Regions from separate parts of the Methylibium sp. Pch-M genome, predicted to be linked through region 2. Evidence: predicted binding sites of a transcription regulator. Region 2 holds the regulator's gene; each other region holds the start of a gene.

Region 1 (5,750 bases), 220 kb from region 2:
CCCTTCAAGGGCATCGACATCACCGGCGCCGACTACGCACGCGACTTCGCTCTGAGCGACGTCGATGGGCGCCCGCGCACGCTGGCCGATTTCAAGGGCAAGGCGACCGTGGTGTTCTTCGGGTACACACAGTGCCCCGATGTCTGCCCCACCACGATGGCCGAACTGGCCGCCGTGAAGAAGCAGCTCGGTGCGGACGGCGACAAGCTGCAGGCAGTCTTCATCACTGTCGATCCGGAGCGCGACACGCCGGAGATCCTGAAGGCCTATATGAGCAGCTTCGACCCGAGCTTCGTCGCGCTGCGCAGCACGCCCGAGCAGACCCAGGCGGTCGCGAAGTCCTTCAAGGCCTTCTTCCGCAAGGTCCCGGGCAAGGCGGCGGACAGCTACACGATGGACCACACGGCAGGCGCTTACGTCTACGATCCGCAAGGGCGGCTCCGTCTGTTCGTGCGCTACGGACAGCCGATCGAGGCCTGGGTGGCCGATCTGAAGCAGTTGCTGGCCTGAAGAATCGCCTGCCCCATGAACAAAGCGGCCCGCGGGCCGCTTTGTCGTCGCTGCAAGGCACGTCGGAGACTCAGGCGTAGGCGGCCAGCGCCTTGCGCATCTTCTTCATCGCGGCTACCTCGATCTGACGGATCCGCTCGGCGCTGACGCCGTACTCGGCGGCCAGTTCGTGCAGCGTCATGCCGCCCGAGCCGTTGTCGTTGACCTTGAGCCAGCGTTCCTCGACGATGCGTCGGCTGCGCGCGTCCAGCACATCCAGCGCCTCGCCGATGCCGTCGCCGGCCAGCGCGTCACGGCGCTGGGCGTCGAGCACACGCGTCGGTTCGTGGCGGTCGTCGGCCAGATAGGCGATCGGCGCGTAGCTCTCGTCACCGTCGTCGGTCTGCGGATCGAGCGCGACATCGCCTCCCGACAGGCGCGTCTCCATCTCGATGACTTCCTCGCGCTTGACCTTGAGTTCACTGGCCACGATGTCGATCTCGGCATCGGTCAGCGTGCTGCGGTGCAGGTCGCTGTCGGTGGCATCGCCCTTGAAACCCTGCTTCATCGAGCGCAGGTTGAAGAACAGTTTGCGCTGCGCCTTCGTGGTCGCCAGCTTGACCATGCGCCAGTTGCGCAGCACGTACTCGTGGATCTCGGCCTTGATCCAGTGCAGCGCATAGCTGACCAGTCGCACGCCTTGGCTGGGGTCGAAGCGCTTGACGGCCTTCATCAGGCCGACATTGCCTTCCTGGATCAGGTCGCCGTGAGGAAGCCCGTAGCCCAGGTACTGGCGCGATACCGACACGACCAGACGCAAGTGCGACAGCACCAGACGGCCGGCAGCCTCGAGGTCGTGTTCGTCACGCAGCCGCTGGCCGAGCGACTGCTCTTCCTCGAGCGTCAGCATCGGCAGGCGGTTCACGGCGGCGATATAGGCATTCAGGTCGCCGAGCGACGGGACCAGCGCCCACGGGTCGCGCACCGTCAGCGCCTGCGAGCCCGCGGAAGTGTTAAGCGACAGCGTGGTGTTCATGGCATCGAAAGACATCCAGAACCTCCTTTCGTTCCGTCAATATTAGCACTCACGTAAAACGAGTGCTAAAACTCCAAGACGGAAGGGCCAAGGACTGCCCGGATCGAGCTGCTTCGATTGGGCAAGTCAAAACCTTTTCGGTAGTGAGCATGTGCTTACAAAGGCTGTTGCGGCCGAGGTTCGATGGCCTGTCACCCCGGTCGCTGCGAGCTCGCTAGACTGCGTTTCTTACCCGGAGACCGCCATGGCCGCCAGCTTCCATTGGGATGACCCCCTGCTGCTCGACAGCCAGCTGAGCGAGGACGAACGCGCTGTGCGCGACGCCGCGCAGGCTTACTGCCAGGACCGCCTGGCGCCTCGTGTGCTGGAGGCCTTTCGCCACGAGAAGACCGACCCGGCCATCTTCCGCGAGATGGGCGAGCTCGGCCTGCTCGGCGCTACGCTCCCCGAAGCCTATGGCGGCGCCGGCCTCAACCACGTCTGCTACGGCCTGGTGGCCCGCGAGGTCGAGCGTGTCGATTCCGGATACCGCTCAATGATGAGCGTGCAGAGCTCGCTTGTCATGGTGCCCATTTACACCTTCGGTACCGAAGCCCAGAAGCAGAAGTACCTGCCCAAGCTCGCCCGCGGCGAATGGATCGGCTGCTTTGGCCTCACCGAGCCCAACCACGGTTCCGACCCCGGCAGCCTGGCCACCCGCGCGCGTGCCGTGCAGGGTGGCTACGTCCTCAGCGGCGCCAAGATGTGGATCACCAACAGCCCCATCGCCGACGTCTTCGTTGTCTGGGCCAAGGATGATGGCGGGCAGATCCGAGGCTTCATCCTGGACAAGGGCATGAAGGGGCTGGAAGCCCCGGCGGTGCATGGCAAGGTCGGCCTGCGGGCCTCGCTCACCGGCGAGATCGTCATGGACGAGGTGTTCTGTCCGGAGGAGAACGCCTTTCCCGAGGTGCGCGGCCTGAAGGGGCCCTTCACTTGCCTCAACAGCGCCCGCTACGGCATCGCCTGGGGAGCGCTGGGTGCGGCGGAGGACTGCTTCCACCGCGCCCGCCAGTACGTGCTCGACCGCCCGCAGTTCGGCCGGCCGCTGGCGGCCAACCAACTGATCCAGAAGAAGCTGGCCGACATGCAGACCGAGATCACGCTGGGTCTTCAGGGCTGCCTGCGACTGGGGCGCATGAAGGACGAAGGCACGGCGGCGGTCGAGATCACCAGCATCATGAAGCGCAACTCCTGCGGCAAAAGCCTGGAGATCGCCCGGATGGCGCGCGACATGATGGGCGGCAACGGCATCTCCGACGAGTTCGGCGTGGCGCGCCATCTGGTCAACCTCGAGGTGGTCAACACCTACGAGGGCACGCATGACGTGCATGCCCTGATCCTCGGGCGGGCCATCACGGGAATCCAGGCTTTCTGCTGACGCCGGACCGCGCGGCCGGCGTGCATCTCCCCTCAGGTTGGCGTCAGCCCACCGTCAGTACGCTGCCGAACGCAGCGGAGACGATGCGGGTCGACGGGGAGGCAGGCCTGCGCGCTACAGTGCGGACCATGGTCATCGCTTCCACTTCGAACATGATTCACCGTTCCAAGGCACTCGCGCAAGACCCATCCTCCATGCACATCCTGCTGGCTGAAGACGACCCGGCACTGGCCGAGTCGACGGCGCGCGCACTGCGCTCGCAAGGCTGGGTGGTCGACCACACGCCCCGCGGCGAACCGGTCCCGACGTCGGTCAAGACGGATCCCTACGACCTCCTGATCCTCGACATCGGCCTGATCGGCATCGATGGCTTCGAGACGCTGCGTCGTGTGCGCGAGCAGGGCTCGACCCTGCCGGTCCTGATGCTGACCGCGCGCGACGCGATCGAGGACCGCGTGCACGGCCTCGAGATGGGCGCTGACGACTACCTCGTCAAGCCGTTCGCGCTGGCCGAGTTGATCGCGCGGGTGAAGGTGCTGACGCGCCGTCACCAGGCGCGCCAGGGCAGCGTGCTCTCGATGGGCGGGTTGCGCATGGACCTCGAGGCCAACCGGGCCTGGATCGGCGAACAGCCGCTCGATCTGTCGGCGCGCGAATGGGCCGTGCTCGAGTACCTGCTCAGCCGGGTCGGACATGTCGTCGGCAAGGAGCAGATTCTGCAGGCCATCAGTGGTTGGGACGATGCGCTGTCGGAAAACGCGGTCGAAGTCTACGTTTCGCGCCTGCGGCCGAAGATCGAGCCGGCCGGCCTGCGCATCCGCGCCGTGCGCGGCTTCGGCTACCTCGTGGAAGAAGTCGCCGGAGCCGCTCCCTCCGTGCAGTGATGCTCAACAGCCTGAAGGCCACCCTCCTGCTGTGGGTGGTGCTCCTCACGGTGTTGATCGCGCCGGTGCGGCTGTTCTTCGACCTGCGCGGTCAGCTGCAGCGCACCAGCGATGCCTACGACGTCGGCCTGAGCGACTGGGCCCTGGCGCTGGGCAACCTGGTGCACGTGATCGACGGGCAGGTGGAGTTCGAGCTGAACCAGCAGACCGAGCAGTCGCTGCGCACGAGCGCAACGGACACCACCTACTACATCGTGCTCGACGCCGACGGCCAGCGGCTGGCCGGCGACGCCCCGCTGGCCAGTCCACCGATCACGCTCGCTCGTGGCGAGCGCCGGATGTTCAACACGCGGGTCGACGACCGTCCCGTACGGATGGCGGTGCACGCGGTCGAGTGCGGCACCCGGCTGTGCCAGGTCCGCGTGGCCGAGACGCTGGTCAAGCGGGACAAGGCGCGCAACGAGTCGCTGGTGCTGACACTGACGCTCGCGCTGGTGTTCGCATTGGTGTTCGCGGTGGCGATCTGGTGGGTGGTGCGGCACGCGATGCAGCCGCTGGAGTCGGTCAACGAGCAGCTGGCGCAGCGCTCGCTCGACGACCTGCGGCCCCTGCGTCGCGGGCGCATGCCCAGCGAGGTGCAACCGCTCCTCAACGCGATCGACCAGCTGCTGCAGCGCGTGGCGGCCGACGCGACGCGGCAGCGCCATTTCATCGCCGATGCGGCGCACCAGTTGCGCACCCCGCTGACTGCGCTGCGAACCGAGTCCGAGCTGGCGTTGCTGGAAGCCCACCCGCCCGCCGTCCATGCAACGCTCGAGCGTGTGCACCGTTCGACGCAGCGCGTGGCCCGCGCCGCGGACCAGCTGCTGGCGCTTGCACGCAGCGAGGCCAGCAGCAACGAGCCCGGGGATCCGGTCGACCTGAAGGCGGTGGCCCAGGACGCCGCGCAGGACTGGGTTCCTCGCGCACTGGAACGCGGCGCCGATCTTGGATTCCAGCTCGAGGCAGCGCCGGTGCGTGGGCACCGCCATCTGCTCGGCGAGCTGCTCGCCAACCTGATCCACAACGCGCTGGAGTACGCGACCGGCACCGTCCAGCGGCCGGCCCGGATCACGGTACGCACCGGTGTCCTGAGGCAGCAGGACGGCGCACCGAGATCGATGTTCGAGGTGGAGGACAACGGCCCCGGCATTGCGGCCGAAGAGCGCGCCAAGGTGTTCGAGCGCTTCTACCGTGCACCAGGCTCAACGGGAGCCGGGAGCGGCCTGGGGTTGGCCATCGTGCGTGACATCGCTCGCTCGCACAACGCGGGGGTCGAGCTGCTCGACGGCGAAGACGGCTGCGGCCTGCGCGTGCGCGTCGTGTTCCCGCCCGGCCGGTGAATCGCGGTGGCTAGCCGAAGCGGGTCGTCAGCTGCGACAGCAGCTCGTCCAGGACGCCGAGCACCTCGTCGATGGCGACCGGCTTCGTGAGGTAGCGGATCGCGCCGGCCCCGAGGGCGGCCGAGATCTGGGCCGGCAGCGCGTCGGCGGACACGGCGATGACGGGGATTTCGGCGGTCTGCTCGTCGGACTTCAGGTGCTGGAGCAGCACCATGCCGTCGATGTCGGGCAGGTGCATGTCGAGCAGGATCAGGTCGGGTGCCGAGGTGCGCACGGCCGCCAAGCCGTCCAGTCCGGTGGTCGCGACCGCCAGCCGGACCTGCGGGCGCAGGCCGAAGATGCCGCGCATCACCTCGACATTGGTGTCGTTGTCCTCGATGTAGAGCACGTGACGGCGGTTGTAGGCTGCGTTGGCCTCTTCGTCGGCTTCCTGGCTTGCGGTCATCGGCCGCGCTTCCGAGTCCAGCGGCAGGCGCAGTGTGAAGGTCGAGCCGACACCGGGCTCGCTGCGCACCTTCAGCGACCCGCCCTGGCGCTCG
Region 2 (5,750 bases):
TCGGTGCGGGCCTGCTCCAGGTGCAGGAATTGCGGCAGCAGCTCGGGCGGCAGGTTGTCGACGCAGTAGAAGCCGGCGTCCTCCAGCGCATGCAGCGCCACCGACTTGCCCGAGCCGGAGATGCCGGTGACCAGCACCACCTCGCGCGGCGCGTCGGGCAGGGCCGGTGCCACGGTGTCCTGGCTCATGCCCGCTGCCGCTTGTGTCCACCACGACCACCGGCCGCGGCTGGGGGGGCCGGCGGCGTCGATGTCGCGGCCGCCAGCAGCGCCTGCGCATGGGCCAGGCTGGTGCCGCCGGCCGCGCCGCCGCCCAGCATGCGGGCGATCTCCTGCACCCGCGCCTCGCCGGTGACCGGGGCGACCTGGCTGCGCGTGCTGCCGCCCTGCGCGGCCTTGCTGACCACGCAGTGGTGGTCGGCACAGGCGGCCACCTGTGGCAGGTGGGTCACGCACAGCACCTGCCGGTCGCGGCCCAGGCGGCGCATCAACTGCCCCACGGCATCGGCCACGCTGCCGCCGACGCCGGCGTCGATCTCGTCGAAGATCAGCGTGCCGGTCTCGCCGAGCTCGCTGGTGGTGACCGCGATCGCCAGCGCGATGCGCGACAGCTCGCCGCCCGAGGCCACCTTGGCCAGCGCGCGCGGCGTGCTGCCGGCGTGCCCGGCCACGCGAAACTCGGCCGCCTCGCGGCCATGGCGCTGCGGCTCGGCCAACGGCTCCAGCGCCACCTCGAAGCGCCCGCCGGCCATGCCGAGCTGCTGCATCGCCGCCGTCACCGACGCGGCGAGCCGCGGTGCCGCAGCCTTGCGCTGCACGCTGACGGCCTGTGCCGCGGTGTCGTAGGCCTGGCGGGTGGTCTTCACCCGGGCCTCCAGCGCGTCGAGGTCGGTCGCGGCGTCGAGCCGGGTGAGCTCGTCGCGCCAGGCCGCGCGCAGCGCCGGCAGCTCCTCGGCCGGGCGGCGGAAGCGCCGCGCGAGGCCCATCCACGCCGCCAGCCGCTCGTCGAGCGCCTGCAGGCGCTCCGGGTCCAGCTCGCCGTGGCGCAGCGCCGCGTGCAACGTGTGGGCGGCGTCCTGCAACTGGGCCTGAGCGCTCTTCAGCACCTCATAGGGATCGCGCAGTGCGGGATCGTGGTCGAGCACGCCCTCGAGCGCACCCAGGGCCTGGGCGCTGCGCGCGTCGGCCGAGTCGTCGTCCTCGCTGATCGCGGCCAGCGCCGCATGCGCCGCGTCGAGGATGGCCTGGGCGTGGCTCAGGCGGTGGTGCTCGGCGTTGAGCTCCGGCCACTCGTCGGCGCCGGGTGCCAGCTTGTCGAGCTCGGCGATCTGCCACTGCAGCCGCTCGCGCTCGCGTTCCAGGTCGGCCTGGCGGGTGCGCGCGTCGGCGAGCTGTTCGCTCGCGCTGCGCCACGCGCTCCAGGCGGCGGCCAGCGGCGCGGTGTCGAGGCCGGCATAGCCGTCGAGCAGGCCGCGCACCGCGTCGGGCCGCGTCAGGCTCTGCCAGGCGTGCTGGCCGTGGATGTCGACCAGATGCTCGCCCGCCTCGCGCAGCTGGCCGATGGTGGCCGGGCTGCCGTTGATCCATGCACGGCTCTTGCCCTGGGCGTCGAGCGTGCGGCGCAGCAGCAGGGGGTCGTCGCCACCGTCCTCTTCGTCGGCGAAGCCGGCGTCGGCCAGCCACGGCCGCAGCGAGGCCGGCGTGTCGAACTCGGCGCTGATCTCGGCGCGCGTCGCGCCCTCGCGCACCACGCCGGCGTCGCCGCGGTGGCCGAGCGCGAGCTGCAACGCATCGACCAGGATGGACTTGCCGGCGCCGGTCTCGCCGGTGAGCGCGGTGAACCCGGCATGCAGGTCGAGCTCGAGCGCGGGCACGATGACGAAGTCGCGCAGGGCGATGCGCTTCAGCATGGGGTCTTCCTCAGCGCGCCGCCCACGGCTCAGGAGTGCGCGCCGTCGGGCAGCACACCTTCGTTCCAGTGCAGCTTGCGGCGCAGCGTGGCATAGAAGTTCCAGCCGCGCGGGTGCAGCACGCGCACGCGGTGCTCGCTGCGGCGCACGCAGATGCGGTCGCCGTGCAGCAGGCTGGCGAGGCTCTGGTGGTCGAAGTTCACGCTGGCGTCGCGGCCGGCGACGATCTCGATGCGCACCTCGCTGTCGTCGGGCAGCACGATGGGGCGGTTGGACAGCGCATGCGGCGCGATCGGCACCATCAGCCAGCCCGAGATGCCCGGGTGCAGGATCGGTCCGCCGGCCGACAGCGCATAGGCGGTCGAGCCGGTGGGCGACGAGATGATCAGCCCGTCGGCGCGGAAATTGGCCACGAACTGGTCCTGCACATCGACCCGCAGCTCCACCATGCCGGCGCTGGCACCGCGGCTCACCACCACGTCGTTGACGGCGAAGGTCTCGTAGATCACGTCGAACTCGTCGCCCGAAGGCCGCTTGACGCAGCCTTCCAGCATGGTGCGGTGCTCTTCCTCGTAGTCGCCGGCGATCATCGGCGCGATGGTCTCGCGGAACTCGGCCATCGGGATGTCGGTCATGAAGCCGAGCCGGCCCTGGTTGATGCCGATCAGCGGCACGCCGTAGCGCGCCAGCTGCCGCGCGGTGCCGAGCATGGTGCCGTCGCCGCCGACCACGACCGCCAGGTCGCAGTGCTTGCCGATCTGGGCGGCGTCGAGCGCGCCGTAGTCGGGCAGGCCGACGGCCATGGCGGTGGTGGTGTCGAGCGAGACCTCGAGCCCCTGGTTCGTGAGGAACTCGGCCACGCTGGCAAGCACCTGGCGACTGCCCGGCGCCTGGTATTTGCCGACGAGGGCAGCGTGACGGAAACGGCTCGCCATGGTGAGAGAAATTACACCACAGCCATTCGACGCGGCGCGCACCTCGCCACATGCCCGCAAAACCGCGCCCTACAATGATTTCCACCATGCTCGACGAACGTGCCAAGACCCTGTTGAAGACGCTGGTCGAGCGCTACATCGCCGATGGTCAGCCGGTCGGGTCGCGCACGCTGTCTCGGGCGTCCGGGCTGGAGCTGAGTCCGGCCACCATCCGCAACGTGATGGCCGACCTGGAGGAACTGGGCCTGATCGCCAGCCCGCACACCAGCGCCGGGCGCATCCCCACGGCGCGCGGTTACCGGCTGTTCGTGGACACCATGCTCACCGCGCGGCCGCTCGACATGGTGCGCAGCGAGCCGGGCCTGGCCGCCGCGCAAGAGCAGTTGCAGCCCGACCAGCCGCAGCGCGTGATCACCCACGCGGCCCAGGTGCTGTCCAACCTGTCGCAGTTCGTCGGCGTGGTCACCGCGCCGCGCAAGGCGGGCGTGTTCCACCACATCGAGTTCATGCGCCTGGGCGAGCGGCGCGTGCTGGTGATCCTGGTCTCGCCCGACGGCGACGTGCAGAACCGCGTGATCTTCACCGCGCGCGACCACAGCCCGGCCGAACTGGTGGAGGCCAGCAACTTCATCAACGCCCACTACAGCGGCCTCAGCATCGAGGCGGTGCGCGAGCGACTCAAGACCGAGATCGACGCGCTGCGCGGCGAGATCGCCCTGCTGATGCAGGCGGCGGTGCAGTTCGGCAGCGAAGCCGCCGACGGCGAGAACGAGCAGGTCGTGGTGTCGGGCGAGCGCAACCTGCTGACGATGCAGGACTTCTCCAGCGACATGGGCTCGCTGCGCAAGCTGTTCGACCTGTTCGAGCAGAAGACCCAGCTGATGCGCCTGCTCGACGTGAGCAGCCGCGCCGAGGGCGTGCGCATCTACATCGGCGGCGAGAGCCAGATCGTGCCGTTCGAGGAGCTGTCGGTGGTGTCGGCGCCGTACGAGGTGGACGGCAAGATCGTCGGCACGCTGGGCGTCATCGGTCCGACCCGCATGGCCTACGACCGCATGATCCAGATCGTCGACATCACCTCACGGCTGGTGACGCAGGCGCTGAGCCAGAAGTAGCGGCGCGCTCAACCCGGCCCGATCATCCGCTCCGGCCGCACCCACGCATCGAACTGCTCGCCCGTCAGGTGCCCCGAGGCCACGGCCGCCTCGCGCAGCGTCAGGCCCTCGGCATGCGCCTGCTTGGCGATCTGCGCGGCCTTGTCGTAGCCGATGTGCGGATTCAGCGCCGTCACCAGCATCAAGGAGCGCTGCAGCAGCTCGGCGATGCGGCCGCGGTCCGGCTCGATGCCGCGCGCGCAATGCGCCTCGAAGCTGCGTGCGCCGTCGGCCAGCAGCCGGAGGCTCTGCAGCACGTTGTGGATGATCACCGGCTTGTAGACGTTGAGCTCGAAGTTGCCCGAGGCGCCGGCGATGTTCACCGCCACATCGTTGCCCATCACCTGGCAGCACGCCATCGTCAGCGCCTCGCACTGCGTCGGGTTCACCTTGCCGGGCATGATGGAACTGCCCGGCTCGTTCTCCGGGATGCGCAGCTCGCCCAGCCCCGAGCGCGGGCCCGAGGCCAGCCAGCGCACGTCGTTGGCGATCTTCATCAGCGACGCCGCCAGCGTCTTCAGCACGCCGTGCGCATGCACCAGTGCGTCGTGCGCCGCCAGCGCCTCGAACTTGTTCGGCGCCGACACGAAGTCGGTCCCCGCGGCCTGCGACAGCGCCTGCGCCACCCGCGTGCCGAACTCCGGGTGCGCATTGAGGCCGGTGCCCACCGCGGTGCCGCCCAGCGCCAGCTCGCGCAGGTGCGGCAGCGCGGCGCGCAGGTGGCCGATGCCGTGCGCCAGTTGCGCGACCCAGCCCGACATCTCCTGCCCCAGGCTCAGCGGCGTGGCGTCCTGCAGGTGGGTGCGGCCGATCTTCACCAGGTCGGCGTAGGCGCGTGCCTTGCCGGCCAGCGTGTCGTGCAGCGGGGCCAGCGCCGGCAGCAGTGTGTCCTCGATCGCGCGGACCGCGGCCACGTTCATCGCGGTGGGGAACACGTCGTTCGACGACTGCCCTCGGTTCACCTCGTCGTTGGGATGCACCCACCGCTGCTCGCCCACCGGCCCGCCCAGCAGTTGCGAGGCGCGGTTGGCCAGCACCTCGTTCATGTTCATGTTGCTCTGCGTGCCCGAGCCGGTCTGCCACAGCGACAGCGGAAACTCGCCGCCATGCCGCCCGGCGATCACCTCGTCGGCCGCGGCCATGATGGCCTCGGCCTTGCGCGCGTCGAGCACCCCCAGGTCGCGGTTCACCTGCGCGGCGCAGCGCTTCACCAGCGCCAGCGCCAGCAGCAGCTCCGGCGGCATGCGCTCGGTGGAGATGTCGAAGTGGTGCAGCGAGCGCTGCGTCTGCGCCCCCCACAGCCGATCGCCGGGCACGGCGATGTCGCCGAAGCTGTCGCGTTCGATGCGCGCGGGGGTCGTCGTTGCCGTCGTGGGCGTCGTCATGGCGTGCCTCCGGATTGCAGGGCCTGGGCCATGGTAGCGATGCCTACAATCCGCGCTGGTGCCGGGTCGATCGCCTTCCTGGAAGCAAGCGCTTCGCGGAACGCCATGGTCCCGAGCAAGGGGCCGTTAGCTCAGTTGGTTAGAGCAGAGGACTCATAATCCTTTGGTCGTTGGTTCAAGTCCAACACGGCCTACCAAGGAAACCGGGCGATCCCGAGTTCGGCGGCGCTTTGGTCCAGGTCGGTGCCGCAGGATGGCCTGAAACAGGCTTTGGGCTGTATTCTGTAAATACAGCTCATATTGAGTTATTCAGAAATACAGCCTATAGTGCGTTCAGAGACGCTACCAACGGGCGGCTGTATGAATG
Region 3 (5,750 bases), 980 kb from region 2:
CCAGTCGGCCAGGCGCCGGCCGGCGTCGATCGCGACCTGCTTCAGCGCCTGTGCCAGCGGCTCGCCGCTGGCACGCATCAGCGCCTTGCGGGCCGGTGCGCCGAGGCCCAGCACCTCGCTGGCGTCCCACACCGCGCGCACCAGCAGCTCGGGCCGCAGCAGGTTGGAGGTTGTGCGCACCGTGTCCTGGCCGCGCAGCGTCGCGGTGCGCGACTGCAGCTCGTGCAGCTCGTGCTCGGCGGCATGGTCGACCAGCTGCACCGCGCGCAGCAGCTCGATGTTCTCTTCGGCCTCGGCTTCGTCGACCAGCGTCAGCGCTTCGGCCGACCAGACCGGCCGCGGCGACAGCGTCGCGCCCGCGTCGGGCACGCCGGCCTCGATCTCGCTGCGCCAGCGCGAACCCAGCAACTCACCGACGCGACGCGCCCACAGCGGATGGTTGTGGCGCAGGGCCAGCTCGGCGTCATCGCGCGGGCGCGCCGGCAGTTCGCGCAGCGCGCTGCGGGTGGTCGGCGCGTGCAGCGCCTGCAGGGCCTCGTTCGCGACCCGGCTCATCCAGCGCGGCACCTCCGCGAGGCAGCTGTCGAGGTAGCGCTGCAGCAGCGGCGAGACATCCATGCTCCCAATTATCCCGGGAGCGTTCGCCGAACGCGCATGAAAAAGGGCCGCATTCCTGCGGCCCTTGCTGACGCGGTTCTGGGCAGAGCCCAGGCGGCCGGCCTCCCGTGGGGGGCCGGCCGGACATCACATGTCCATGCCCATGCCACCCATGCCGCCCATGCCACCCGGCATGCCGCCGGCCGGCGCGTCATCCTTGGGCGACTCGGCGACCATGGCTTCCGTCGTCAGCATGAGCGCGGCCACCGAGGCGGCGTTCTGCAGCGCGGTACGGGTCACCTTGGTCGGGTCCAGGATGCCCATCTCGATCATGTCGCCGTAGGTGCCGTTGGCGGCGTTGTAGCCGTAGTTGCCCTTACCGGCGAGCACGGCGTTCACCACCACGCTGGCTTCGTCACCGGCGTTGGTGACGATGATGCGCAGCGGCTCCTCGATCGCACGCAGGATCAGCTTGATGCCGGCGTCCTGGTCGGCGTTGTCGCCCTTGATCGCACCGGCGGCCTGCTTGGCGCGCAGCAGCGCCACGCCACCACCAGCCACGATGCCTTCTTCCACCGCGGCACGCGTGGCGTGCAGGGCGTCTTCGACACGGGCCTTCTTTTCCTTCATCTCGACTTCGGTGGCAGCACCGACCTTGATGACGGCCACGCCGCCAGCCAGCTTGGCCACGCGCTCCTGGAGCTTCTCGCGGTCGTAGTCGCTGGTGGCTTCCTCGATCTGCACGCGCACCTGCTTGACGCGGGCTTCGATGTCGCCCGCTGCGCCGGCGCCGTCGATGATGGTGGTGTTTTCCTTGCCCACCTCGACGCGCTTGGCCTGGCCCAGATCGGCCAGCGTGACCTTCTCCAGCGTCAGGCCCACTTCCTCGGCGATCACCTTGCCGCCGGTCAGGATGGCGATGTCTTCCAGCATGGCCTTGCGGCGGTCACCGAAGCCCGGTGCCTTGACGGCCACGACCTTCAGGATGCCGCGGATGGTGTTGACCACCAGCGTCGCGAGCGCTTCGCCTTCGACCTCTTCCGCGATGATCAGCAGCGGGCGGCCCGACTTGGCGACCTGCTCCAGCGTCGGCAGCAGGTCACGGATGTTGCTGATCTTCTTGTCGTAGAGCAGCACGAACGGGTTGTCGAGCACCGCGCTCTGCTTCTCGGGGTTGTTGATGAAGTAGGGCGACAGGTAGCCGCGGTCGAACTGCATGCCTTCGACCACGTCGAGCTCGTTGTTCAGCGACTTGCCGTCCTCGACGGTGATGACGCCTTCCTTGCCGACCTTGTCCATCGCCGAGGCGATGATCTGGCCGACGTCGTCGTCCGAATTCGCCGAGATCGTGCCGACCTGGGCGATTTCCTTGCTGGTGGTGGTCGGCTTGGACTGCTTCTTCAGCTGCTCGACCAGGCTCACGACGGCCTTGTCGATGCCGCGCTTCAGGTCCATCGGGTTCATGCCCGCGGCCACGTACTTCATGCCTTCGCGCACGATGGCCTGGGCCAGCACGGTGGCGGTGGTGGTGCCGTCGCCGGCGTTGTCCGAGGTCTTGGAAGCGACTTCCTTGACCATCTGGGCGCCCATGTTCTGGAGCTTGTCCTTCAGCTCGATTTCCTTGGCCACGGACACACCGTCCTTGGTCACGGTCGGGGCACCGAACGAACGCTCGAGCACCACGTTGCGGCCCTTCGGGCCCAGGGTCACCTTGACCGCGTTGGCCAGGATGTTCACGCCTTCGACCATGCGCGCGCGGGCTTCACCGCCGAAAACGACGTCTTTAGCTGCCATGTGTATTCTCCGAATTCAGTACGTTGATCTGTCCAGGTGCAGGGGAGGTGCCGTTCGGCTTACTTCTCCACGACGGCGAACAGGTCTTCCTCGCGCATCACCAGCAGTTCGTCGCCATCGACCTTGACGGTCTGGCCGCTGTACTTGCCGAACAGGACGCGGTCGCCGACCTTGCAGTTCAGGGCGATGAAATCGCCCTTGTCGTTGCGCTTGCCCGGACCCACGGCCAGCACTTCACCCTGGTCGGGCTTCTCGGCGGCGTTGTCGGGGATCACGATGCCCGAAGCGGTCTTGGTTTCCTGTTCGAGGCGCTTGACGATCACGCGATCGTGCAAAGGACGAAGTTTCATCGCATCTCCTTGATGGGTATCGAATATCTACGGACTTATTTCGCGCAGTTAGCGCAAGCTCACAATTGCGCAGTCGGAGACGATGACGCCACCTCCGATTTGTTAGCACTCAGTCTGCGCGAGTGCTAGCGACAGATTATAGGGGCCGCTCACGGCGTTTCAATAGCGCCGCGTCCGGGGCGTGACGAAGGCCCGACTTGCGGCGGGCCGCAGCGGTCAGACTCCCGCCGTCTCGATCTCGCCGAAGGCGTGGTTCAGCCAGAGCTTGAGGCGCTGGCGTTCCATCAATCCGAGGCTCGGGCCTTCGCCGCCCGGCGAGTTGCGCGCGGCCCAGAAGCTGCTGTTGCTGGCGTCGATCTTCTGCACCACCGAGTCGTGCAGGCGCTTGAGCGTGATCACGCGGGCACCCAGCGCCAGCGCGCGGTCCTGCTCGCCCGACTTCTCGAGCTGGCTGAAATCGTCCCCGCGGAGTTGGTTGCGCACCAGCACGTAGCGCAGGCGCCGGCCGAAGCGGTCGAGCAGGCGCTTGAGCAGGTCGACCGAGTCCTTGCCGGAGTCCATCACGTGCCAGTAGTGGATGGCCACGCCCGACATGTCGGCCAGGTCCAGCACGCCCGACTCGTCCATCCACTTCACCAGAGGATCATGGGTCTGTGCTGCCAGGTCGACCAGCACACGGCGGCCCGGAGCCTCGATGGCCGCCTCGACGATCGCATCCAGCGCCTCGTAGCGATCGGCCAGCACCGGCGAGGCGTAGCCTGCATAGAAGCGCATCAGCGAGCCGTGCGAACGGTCGGTATCGAAGCCGGTGAACGGGACCTCGTGGTCGATGAGGTACTGCGCCAGCAGACGCGACACGAGCGATTTGCCGACACCGCCCTTCTCGCCGCCGATCATGTGGATCCTCGACGTGGTCGCGGTCTCGAGCGTGGGAATCTGCGTCATGCTGCTCAGCTCTCCATGGCGAAAGGCGGAACGTCGGCCGGCGGGATGCCAGGTCGAATTCGTCGCCCGGTGCGGGACATTGTGCAACGCAGCGAGTTGGGCCACACGGTGGGCCGCGCGATATCGCATCGCGTTCTGCTCCGCGACACGGCCCCTCGGCGGGGCCGGAACGGCTTCTATCATTCGGCATGTCCTCACCCGCTGCGCCGGCTGCCGGCCCGCCCTGGCTACAACGCTGCTTCGGTCCGTGGGTCAGGCTCGTGTCGCGCGAGACGCTGCGCGCCGACCTGCTGGCCGGCCTGCTGGGCGCCGTGCTGGTACTGCCGCAGGGCATCGCCTTCGCCTCGCTCGCCGGCCTGCCGCCGCAGTACGGCCTGGCCACCGCCATCCTGCCGTGCATCGTCGCGGCGCTGTTCGGCTCCAGCCTTCACGTGATGTCGGGGCCGACGAACGCGAACTCGCTGGCGCTGGCGGCCATGCTCACGCCGCTGGCCTGGGTGCGCAGCCCCGACTACATCGAGCTCGCGCTGACCGTCACGCTGCTGGTCGGCGTGATGCAGACCCTGATCGGCGCGCTGCGCCTGGGCAGCATCGCCAACTTCATCTCGCCGGCGGCCTTGCTCGGCTTCACCGCCGGCGCCTCGGTGCTGATCGCGCTGCATGCCCTGCCCGACCTGCTGGGCATGAGTTCTGGCACCGGGTTGAGGCCGATGCTCGAGGCCCTCTGGCAGCGGCCGCTCGAGGTGGTGCACCTCGGTTCGCTGGTCGTCGGCGTGGTGGCCCTCGCGGTCACGCTCGCCGTGCGGCACTGGCAGCGGCGCTGGCCCGCGCTGCTGCTGGGGCTGGCGGCCGGCACGCTGGTCGCGGTGCTGCTGAACGCCGGCCATGAGGACGGCACGTTCTGGCACGTCGAGCAGATCGGTGAGGTGCCGCTGCCCTGGCCCCGCTGGCACTGGCCCGACATCGACATCTCGCGGCTGCGCGACCTGGTCAGCATCGCCTTCGCCCTGACGCTGGTGGCGCTCGCCCAGTCGATCTCGATCGCCAAGGCCGTGGCCGCCCGCTCGGGCCAGCGCATCGACGCCAACCGCGAGTTCCTCGGCCAGGGCCTGTCCAACGTGGTGGGAGGCCTGACCTCCGCCTATGTCTCCTGCGGATCGCTGAACCGTTCGATCCCCAACCTCGAGGCCGGTGCGCGCACGCCACTGGCTTCGGTGTTCTCGGCCGGGCTGCTGCTGTTGCTGGTGCTGGTGAGTGCCCCGCTGCTGGCGCTGATCCCGAACGCGGCGATCGCCGCGGTGCTGCTGCCGGTCGCCTGGAACCTGCTCGACCTGCCCGGCTGGCGGCGCCTGATGCGGCTCGAACGCAGCGACTTCGCGATCGCTGCGGCCACCGCGGTGGCCACCGTGAGCCTCAGGCTCGAGATCGCGATCCTGCTCGGCAGCATCCTGTCGCTGAGCAGCTACCTGCAACGCACGGCGCGGCCGGCCATGCGCACGATGGGGTTCGATTCCGTGGCGCCGGACCGCCCCTTCGTCGTGCTCGACGGCCAGACCGAGGCGCTGCCGGAGTGCCCGCAGCTCAAGCTGCTGCGCATGGAGGGGGCGGTCTACTTCGGCGCCGCCCAGCACGTGTCGGACACCCTGCACCACCTGCGCGCGGCGCCCGCCGCGCCGCGCCACCTGCTGGTCATGAGCAAGAGCATGAACTTCATCGACCCGGCCGGGGCCCAGGTCTGGGACGAGGAGCTGCGCGCCCGCCGGGCCGACGGCGGCGACCTCTATTTCCACCGCCCGCGCCCGCCGGTGCTGGAGCTGTGGGAACGCTCGGGCTTCCTCGACACGCTCGGTCGGGACCATGTGTTTTCCGACAAGCACAGCGCAATCGCACGGATCGTGCCGCGCCTCGACCCGGCGATCTGCGTCGGCTGCAAGGTCAGGATCTTCGGCGAGTGCGCCCACCAGCCCGGCGCGCCGCCGGCGCCGGAGATCTGAACCGCCGCGGCCCGATCAGCTGCGCGGTTGCGGTGCCGGCGGCGGCTGCACCGACTGCGCGCGCGCGACG

Evidence for each region. Region 2 encodes HrcA, which represses chaperone genes, less so after heat shock. Its sites were predicted from a motif close to TTAGCACTCNNNNNNNNNGAGTGCTAA; they were not measured.
Region 1: a site for HrcA is predicted at 1,568-1,594, ahead of rpoH (RNA polymerase sigma factor RpoH). Genes of this name have one in related genera too.
Region 3: a site for HrcA is predicted at 2,844-2,870, ahead of C1M51_RS11340 (co-chaperone GroES). Genes of this name have one in related genera too.

The regions. Positions count from the first base shown of each region.
Region 1 is NZ_CP029606.1:1,164,756-1,170,505, reverse strand. Features, by position in the region: gene C1M51_RS05520 (SCO family protein) at 1-510, shown strand, start outside; gene rpoH (RNA polymerase sigma factor RpoH) at 581-1,525, opposite strand; gene C1M51_RS05510 (acyl-CoA dehydrogenase) at 1,770-2,945, shown strand; gene C1M51_RS05505 (response regulator transcription factor) at 3,029-3,829, shown strand; gene C1M51_RS05500 (sensor histidine kinase) at 3,829-5,211, shown strand; gene C1M51_RS05495 (CHASE domain-containing protein) at 5,222-5,750, opposite strand, start outside.
Region 2 is NZ_CP029606.1:1,380,985-1,386,734, reverse strand. Features, by position in the region: gene rapZ (RNase adapter RapZ) at 1-188, opposite strand, end outside; gene recN (DNA repair protein RecN) at 185-1,909, opposite strand; gene C1M51_RS06545 (NAD kinase) at 1,939-2,844, opposite strand; gene hrcA (heat-inducible transcriptional repressor HrcA) at 2,931-3,959, shown strand; gene fumC (class II fumarate hydratase) at 3,968-5,383, opposite strand; tRNA gene C1M51_RS06530 (tRNA-Ile) at 5,504-5,580, shown strand; gene C1M51_RS06525 (helix-turn-helix transcriptional regulator) at 5,744-5,750, shown strand, end outside.
Region 3 is NZ_CP029606.1:2,357,935-2,363,684, reverse strand. Features, by position in the region: gene C1M51_RS11350 (DUF1631 family protein) at 1-618, opposite strand, end outside; gene groL (chaperonin GroEL) at 745-2,391, opposite strand; gene C1M51_RS11340 (co-chaperone GroES) at 2,451-2,741, opposite strand; gene C1M51_RS11335 (mobilization protein) at 2,958-3,686, opposite strand; gene C1M51_RS11330 (SulP family inorganic anion transporter) at 3,875-5,680, shown strand; gene C1M51_RS11325 (glycine zipper 2TM domain-containing protein) at 5,696-5,750, opposite strand, start outside.